2 regions of the Methylobacillus sp. DLP286 genome follow, and region 2 is predicted to be linked to the other one. Evidence: riboswitches for the same ligand, from Rfam matches in the RefSeq annotation. Region 2 holds a riboswitch; the other holds the start of a gene.
What was found. Region 2 has a riboswitch for cobalamin ahead of ACWXTG_RS11605 (TonB-dependent receptor domain-containing protein). Riboswitches for the same ligand answer to the same signal wherever they lie in the genome.
Positions count from the first base shown of each region.

Region 1: it holds a riboswitch for cobalamin, as region 2 does, so the genes downstream of both, nrdA (class 1a ribonucleoside-diphosphate reductase subunit alpha) here and ACWXTG_RS11605 (TonB-dependent receptor domain-containing protein) in region 2, are expected to answer to the same signal.

Region 1 covers NZ_CM153145.1:428,011-432,219, reverse strand. Annotated here, with positions in the region: gene nrdA (class 1a ribonucleoside-diphosphate reductase subunit alpha) at 1-1,775, opposite strand, end outside; cobalamin riboswitch at 1,926-2,138, opposite strand; gene ACWXTG_RS02045 (thioredoxin family protein) at 2,329-2,652, shown strand; gene ACWXTG_RS02040 (hypothetical protein) at 2,674-3,870, opposite strand; gene ACWXTG_RS02035 (LysR family transcriptional regulator) at 3,990-4,209, shown strand, end outside.
Region 2 covers NZ_CM153145.1:2,440,775-2,444,983, reverse strand. Annotated here, with positions in the region: gene ACWXTG_RS11625 (DUF2237 family protein) at 1-323, shown strand, start outside; RNA gene ssrS (6S RNA) at 346-526, opposite strand; gene ACWXTG_RS11615 (cell division protein ZapA) at 600-908, opposite strand; gene ACWXTG_RS11610 (hypothetical protein) at 905-1,105, opposite strand; cobalamin riboswitch at 1,223-1,445, shown strand; gene ACWXTG_RS11605 (TonB-dependent receptor domain-containing protein) at 1,562-3,433, shown strand; gene ACWXTG_RS11600 (hypothetical protein) at 3,508-4,077, shown strand; gene cobO (cob(I)yrinic acid a,c-diamide adenosyltransferase) at 4,074-4,209, shown strand, end outside.

The sequences.
Region 1 (4,209 bases), 970 kb from region 2:
ACCGCATCGAGGTCCTTCTTGTAGGTGTCGATGGGCAGCAGGCCTTGCGAATAAGTGGTTTCATTGAACGCGCCGCAAGGGCCGAACTCGCGCGCGAGCTGCACCGAGGCCTTCAACAGGTAGTACTGGATCGCCTCGAAGGTGCGGTGGGTCAGCCCCAGCGCCGCATCGTCGGTGTAGCCGGTGCCGTTCTTGGCGAGGTAATAGGCGTAGTTGATCACGCCCACGCCCAGCGAGCGGCGCTTGTCGGTAGCGTTGAGCGCGGCCTTGACCGGGTAATCCTGGTATTCGAGCAAGGCGTCCAATGCACGCACGACGAGATCGGCCAGCCCTTCCAGTTCGTCGAGGCTTTCAAGCGCGCCGAGGTTGAACGCGGACAAGGTGCACAATGCGATCTCGCCGTTCTCGTCGTTGATATCCTCGAGCGGGTGCGTCGGCAGCGCAATTTCCATGCACAGGTTGGATTGGCGCACCGGGGCCAGCTTGGGGTTAAACGGGCTGTGGGTATTGCAATGGTCGACGTTCTGGATATAGATGCGGCCCGTGCCCGCCCGTTCCTGCATCAGGAGCGAGAATAGGTCCACTGCCGGCAGCGTGCGCTTGCGGAGGCTGTCGTCCGCCTCGTATTGCGTATACAGGCGCTCGAACTCGTCCTGGTCGGCGAAGAAGGCGTCATAGAGGCCGGGCACGTCGTGCGGCGAGAACAGCGTGATGTCGCCGCCCTTGATCAGGCGCTGGTACAGCAGGCGGTTGATCTGCACGCCGTAGTCTAGGTGGCGCACGCGGTTTTCCTCGACGCCGCGGTTGTTCTTGAGCACCAGCAGCGATTCGACTTCCAGGTGCCACAAGGGATAGAACAAGGTCGCCGCACCGCCGCGCACGCCGCCCTGCGAGCAGGACTTCACCGCCGCCTGGAACAACTTGTAGAACGGCAGGCAGCCGGTATGCTGCGCCTCGCCGCCGCGGATCTCGCTGCCCAGCGCGCGGATGCGGCCCGCGTTGACGCCAATGCCCGCGCGTTGCGAGACGTATTTCACGATCGCGCTGGTGGTGGCGTTGATGCTGTCCAGGCTGTCGTCGCACTCGATCAACACGCAGGAGCTGAACTGGCGCGTCGGCGTGCGCACGCCGGACATGATGGGCGTAGGCAGGGAAATCTTGAAAGTGGACACCGCATCGTAGAAACGCTTGATGTATTCCAGGCGCGCCTTGCCCTCGTACTTGGCGAACAGGCTCATCGCCACCAGGATATAGAGGAACTGCGGGCTTTCGTAGATTTTCTTGGTCACCCGGTTCTGCACCAGGTATTTGCCTTCCAGCTGCTTCACGGCGGCGTAGGAGAAATTCATGTCGCGCCAGTGGTCGATATGGTCGTTGAGCTCGTTGAACTCTTCACGGCTATAGTCGGCGAGGAGATGCTGGTCGTACTTGCCCATCTCGGTGAGCTTGGTGACGTGGTCGAACAAGTGCGGCGGCTCGAACTGGCCGTAGGCAATCTTGCGTAGGTGGAAAATCGACAGGCGCGCCGCCAGGTACTGGTAATCCGGCGTATCCTCGGAGATTAAGTCCGCGGCGGACTTGATGATGGTTTCATGGATGACGTCGGTACGAATCCCGTCGTAGAACTGGATATGCGATTTCAGCTCGACCTGCGATACCGATACGTTGTCCAGTCCCTGCGCCGCCCAATCGATCACGCGATGGATCTTGTCCAGGTTGATCGGTTCCCGGCGACCATCCCGCTTGGTGGCATTCATGGATTCATACTTTGTCATCTAAGGCTCCCTGTCAGGAAGCAAGGCATCCTCATGACCACGCATCGATTGCCGAGGCAACCGAGCAACAATCACAAAGCAGCATGACGGGCAAGGCGCCGACGCATCAGCGCAATACCCTATCCGGCCGAGGACACCCCGCCTCAAACGTTATGAAAATGATCTACGGCAGGTTTCCTGGCTCCCAGGTCCACATGACCGGCCTGTCTTCCCGGGCCTCACACTTTCAGGCCCAGTGACCCTTGTTGGCATGCCACTCACTGGTTACAGTTGCGGGGGCAGCTGCGGCTTGGCAAGGCACCGCCCTGCGACCGCATTCCCTTTTTCCGACTCAATCGAACAACCGTCGAACACCGTAGATGGGATGGACTATAGCGCAATAAAATGTGCTTGTGTACACTCAAAAACACTAGATATTGTTTTTTTGAGATATATGCAGGATTTTTAAGGGGAATTTTTTTGCGAATTTTTTACTCGGATTTTGGTCATTCATGGACACGGCCACCATGCCACAATCCCCTATCATGAAACGCAAGTTCCGCCAAGCCAGATAATGAAACCAGCCCTGAATCCAGAACCAAGCCGCGACGATATCGATGCAACGCCGGGATGGTTGTTGCTGGAGTTCGGCGCCAGCTGGTGCGGCTTTTGCCAGGCGGCGCAGCCTTCGCTCAGCGCGGCATTACGGCAATTCCCCGCCCTGCGTCACGAACGCATCGAGGACGGCAGAGGCAGGCGGCTGGGCCGCAGCTTCAAGGTGAAGTTATGGCCTACCTTGATCCTGTTGCGGGGTGGGACGGAAGTCGGGCGCGTGGTGCGCCCGGAAAGCCGGGAAGACATCTCGGCGCTGCTACAGGCGCACTTGCCTTCATCCTAACAATCCAGCGCTACACCCTTTTCAAGCCACCGGTTTACGGGCTACCAGGACAGTCAGATTGTCATCGGCCTTCACGCAACAAGCGTGACGCAACCGCACAGCGGCGTCGGAGACCAGCAAATCTTCGGCAATACTGGCCTCGCCTTCATTCAGGCCGCGCGCCAGCGCGACCACCTCGGCAATCTTTTCATCGGCAAAGGCCAGGCAGGACCTGGTTGCCGCATCCATCGCCTGCTCATGCGCCAGCGTCGCCGGCACATGCAGCAAGGAACAGCTGGGGGCTACCCAAAGCCTGTCGCCGAGCTTATGCGCCAATGGCTGCAACAGACCGAGGCTCTGCCTCAGGTCATTGCGCAAAATGCCACGGCCGTCCACGATGCCGGCGGACAATATCCAATGCCCAGGCAAGGCATTGAGCCATGGCGCCAATTGCTCAGGCGCACTGACCAGGTCGAGATGAATGCCGTCCACTGGCAAATGCGTGACAAAGCCTTGATAGCGGGCGACATTGCCGAAATAGGTGCCGAGCAATATCGCCGGCCGCTGCGTGCGGAACCAGGCATATGCGCGTTCGAAAGCGCCCAGCCATGCATCATCCAGGTCCAAGGCTAGAATGGGCTCTTCAAGCTGCAGGCAGGCAATCTTGCGGTGGTACAGCTCCTTCAGCAAATGCGCATACTGTTCCGCCAGCCTATCCAGCAGCTGCAAACGGTCGCAGCCATCCGCGCCGCTCAAATACAGCAGGCTGACAGGCCCCAGCAACGCCGCCTTGACCGGCATGGAACGCGCCTGCGCTTCGTCGAGCTGGCTCAGGAATTCATGGGCGTTGATCGTGAAGCTGGTATCCGCATCGAGCTCCGGCACGATATAGTGGTAGTCGGTATCGAACCACCTGGCGGTTTTCATGGCCGGTTGGACGGCATTGCCGCGCGCCAGCGCAAAATAGTCATGTTCGGATAAAACGCCCTGAAAGCCAAATCTTCTGGGAATCGCGCCGAACATCACCGCATGGTCGAGCACGTGGTCGTAAAATGAGAAATCCCCTGCGGTGATGAAGTCCAGCCGCTTTTGCTTGCTCCAATGCCGCTCCCGCAGACCCTTGCCTATTTCCTGCAATCCCGCCGCAGTCAGGTCGCCCTTCCAGAACGCCTCCAGGGCGTATTTGAGCGCACGTTTTTCACCGATGCGCGGATACCCGAGAATATGTGCGCTTGCCATACCCAATGCCTTGCTTGAATTTTTAACGAAACCGCGAATTTTCCGGCAGGCAAGCAATTTAAAAAAGCGAAAGTTTTTTTGGTAAAATTGAATTCATTTCATATCTATCCAAGCTTCTTATGCTGGAAATCCGCCACCTGAAATCCTTGATCGCGATTGCCGACACTGGAAAACTGGCCCATGCCGCAGAGCGGGTCTTCCTCACGCAATCCGCGCTCTCGCACCAGATCCGCGTGTTGGAGAAACATTACGACACCACCCTGTTCCAGCGCACCGCGCACGGCATCCGCTTCACGCCCGCCGGGGAACGGTTGCTGGCATTGGCAAAGGAAATGCTGG
Region 2 (4,209 bases):
GCAGCATGGACCCGATCACCGGCTTCACACGCAGCGGCAGCTGTGAAACCGGGCCCGAAGACATCGGCAGCCATACCGTGTGCGCCATGATGACCGAGGAATTCCTCGCATTCTCGCTTTCTAGGGGAAACGACCTCAGCACACCGCGGCCGGAATACGGCTTCCCCGGGCTGACGCCGGGCGAGCGCTGGTGCCTGTGCGCATCGCGCTGGCACGAAGCCGCCGAGGCAGGCTATGCCCCGCCAGTGGTGCTGGAAGCGTCCCACGAGCGTGCATTGGAGATTGTCAGCCTTGCCGACTTGGAATACCACGCCTTGAGATAAGGACCTTGAGAGCCTGAAATGGGAGTTCCCCGCAAATGCCATCCGGACCGGCATCCTGAACCTGTACGGTTCAAGTGGTAACGACCTAAAGCTACGTTAGGTACACCCGCATCGGAGCGCGCACACTGTTACTTAACAGACCGAAACCAAAGCCAAATTTATGGTTCAAGGAATCTATGGCCCGAACAGCACCGCAGGGAACAAAGGGAAGAGGACGGGATCATCCGGCCTCTGAAAACTTGTGGCAGTTGAACTGTCTTGGATTAAAAAACCGCTTTAAAACAGCTGGTTTTGATCGTCGCCGACGGCAGTATCAATCTGCTCCTGCATGGAAGCAATTCTACGCTTTAAATCGCCAATGTCAAAACCGCCGGCATCCGTCGTCAATAGCTCATGCGCGATATTGAGCGCCGCCATGATGGCAATCTTCTCGGCACCGACCACCTTGCCGGTATCGCGGATTTCGCGCATTTTCTTGTCGAGATAATCGACCGAGCGCAACAAGGCCTCGCGCTCATCGTCAGTACACGCGATCGTCAGCTCGCGCCCCATGATGCTGACATCGACGCCACGCACGCTGCTCATACGGTTCCCTCCGGAAGACGCTCGATCAGGGCCTGCAGCTTCTGGCTGGCAAGCTCCATGTTTTCCTTCATCTGCTTGTTGTCATCCTGGGAGCGCACAAGCTCCTGACGGAGCTCAAGATTTTCAGCCCGCAACAATTGGCATAGGGATATCAGCCGCGTGAGCTTTTCTTCCAACGTGATCAAATCAGCATTCATGGCGCCACTATAATTGCAAAATCAGCACATGGTCAACTGCACCCAAGAATTTATGGCATGTTTACAATATCTTATATTGAAAACTTATTTCACCGCATAAAGAGCGAATCATTTATAATCAATAGCAAGTTTTGAGGTGTCCTTGGCCTGTTCATGGCGCAAGGGTGAAACTGGGAAACAGGTGCGTGGCATCCCGACGATGCGATCCACAATGCCTGTGCTGCCCCCGCAACGGTAAGCAAGCCGGTATGCCAACATGCCACTGTGAGAAGTTTTCATGGGAAGGCGGCATATCACTGATCTTGCAAGCCCGGAGACCGGCCTGAAGACGACTAGGAAGTGCTGCGGGGATGCGGCTGACCGATGACCATCCGGCGACGGATCATGCCCTCTGCACACTCTCATTCGTTACCAGCTCTTGCGGGGCCGCGAGAGCCTTATGGAGTTTGCAGTTTGATGTTCCGATTTTCCCTGGGCACCGCCCTTGCCGCAATCTATTCCCTACCCCTGGCGGCCAATGCTGCCGATCTCCGGCTGGAAGACACTATTGTCACGGCTTCGCGTACTGAACAGAAAAGCAGCGAGGTAATCGGTGATGTATCCGTCATTACAGCCGAGCAAATACAAAAGGCTGGTCAGTCCACGCTGGCAGAGTTACTGGCGATGCAGCCTGGCATCGAAATGAGCAGTAACGGCGGCGTTGGCAAATCGACCAATATCTACATGCGCGGCGCCAACACTGCGCACACTCTGATTCTGATTGACGGCGTACGCATCAGCTCTGCCACTACCGGCGAAACTGCCATTCAACACATTCCCCTGAGCCAGATTGATCATGTGGAAATCCTGCGCGGACCGGCCAGCAGCATGTATGGAGCTGACGCCATTGGCGGTGTCATCCAGATATTCACCAAGAAAGGCCAAGGCGCGCCTAAATTCAATGCATCAGTAGGACTCGGCACCTACGGTACGGCAATCGGTGAAGCAGGCGTAAACGGCCGCATAGGCAATACCAGCTACAGCCTGCAAGGCGGCATGACCCATGTGCATGGCATCAATGCCGTTCGCAACAAAAATGCGGTCAGTTATAACGCAGATGCCGATGGTTTTCGCAACCAGAACCTCAGTGCGAACATCAGCCAGCACCTCACGGAAAACCACGAAATTGGGCTGAACATTCTCGTGACCGACAGCCGGAATTTCAATGATGGCGGATCCTCACGCACTACCGCCAGATATGATTACTTCCTTGACCAGACCTTGTCGAGTTATACCCTATTCAGTAAAAACCGTTTCACCGATGCATGGGCCAGCACATTCAGCATTGCAAGAAGCATTGACGATCTATCGTCCTACACCAAACGTCCGGCATCAACTACCGAAAGCATGATCAAGACCACCCAGGATCAATACATCTGGCACAACATATTGACTACGAAAGCCGGGGTATTCAACATCGGCGTGGAACGGCGGGAGCAGAAAGTCGAATCCAACGCCACGCCCGCCCTGCTGGTGACGGAGCGGGATATCCAATCCTATCTCGCCGGCTGGCAAAGACAATTTGATCAACACCGCGTCCAGATCAACCTGCGCAATGATGACAACTCCCAGTTTGGCAACAAAACCACTGGCAATATCGGCTACGCCTATCAAATCACACCACAGTGGAAAGCCAACGCCAGCTTTGGCACCGCTTTCGCCGCGCCAACATTCAACCAGCTCTACGCTCCCGCGACCGCTTTCGGTGGCGTGACTTATGCCAGCAATCCCGACCTCAAACCTGAAGAGTCCCGCAACAAGGAAATCGGATTGCAGTATGAAAACGGCCAGCATGCGGCCGGCGTGTTGTATTACCACAATGATATCGACAACCTGATTACCCGCACGGCATCGGGCAACTTCCGGCAAACAGTCAATATCGACCAGGCAAGGTTACGAGGCCTCACATTGAATCTGCGAACATCAATTGCAGGATTTATTATTAGAGCAAATGCTGATTTCCAGCGTCCTGAAGATGCCGGCAATGGCAACCTGCTACCTCGCAGAGCAAAAGAGCATGGGGCACTGTCTCTCGCCAAATCATTTGGCGCTTGGGAGTGGGGAAGTGAAATTATCACATCCGGTCATCGTTTCAACGATACGTCCAACACTGAACGCCTCTCCGGCTATACCCTGGTCAACCTATACGGCAACTACCGCATCAACGACGACTGGTCCGTGAATACGCGCGTCAACAACCTGTTCGACCGCAAGTACGAATTGGCGAAGGATTACGGCACGTTTGGCGCCAACCTGTTTGTATCCGTGCGCTATGCGCCTACGCTGTAAATCCTCTGGCGGCTGCGGATTTCGGTTAAAATTCAGTGTTTTTGATCATTGACCCAGCCCTAAGGAAGACAACCATGCTGACACTCAACAAGAATCACCAGATCATGATCGGCCTCGTACTGGCCGCCTTGCTCATCGTGACCCGCGGCCATCATTTCGCCGCGATCAACCACCTGCCCAGCGCATCCTGGGCGATATTCTTCCTGGCCGGGGTCTACCTGCGCCCGGCCTGGACATTCCCTGCCCTGCTCGGCCTGGCCGCCGCGCTCGATTTCGCCGCCGTGACCTGGGGCGGCGTGGACGGCTTCTGCACTTCGCCGGCCTACGGCTTCCTGTTGCCTGCCTACGGCAGCCTCTGGCTCGGCGGCCGCTGGTTCGCCAAACGCTACCAGTTTGCCTTCAAGCGCCTTGCCACGCTGGCAGCCACTGTCGTCGCCAGCAGCTTTGTCTGCCACCTGTTCTCCAGCGGCGGCTTCTATTTCTTCTCCGGCCGCTATGCCGACCCCACCCTGGCCGAATTCCTGCCGCGCATCGCCAAGTACTACCCATCCTCGCTGGGCACGTTGGCGTTCTATGTGGCGACTGCCGCCATCATCCATATTGTGGTGAAAGCGCTATACGCTGACAACAAACGAACCGCATGACCGACCAGAAGAAACCAGACCTCAACCAGCGCCATTCAGAGCGGATGGCGCGCAAGAAAACCATCGTTGACGCCAAGATAGAGGCCGCCCGTACCGAACGCGGCCTATTACTGGTCAATACCGGCAACGGCA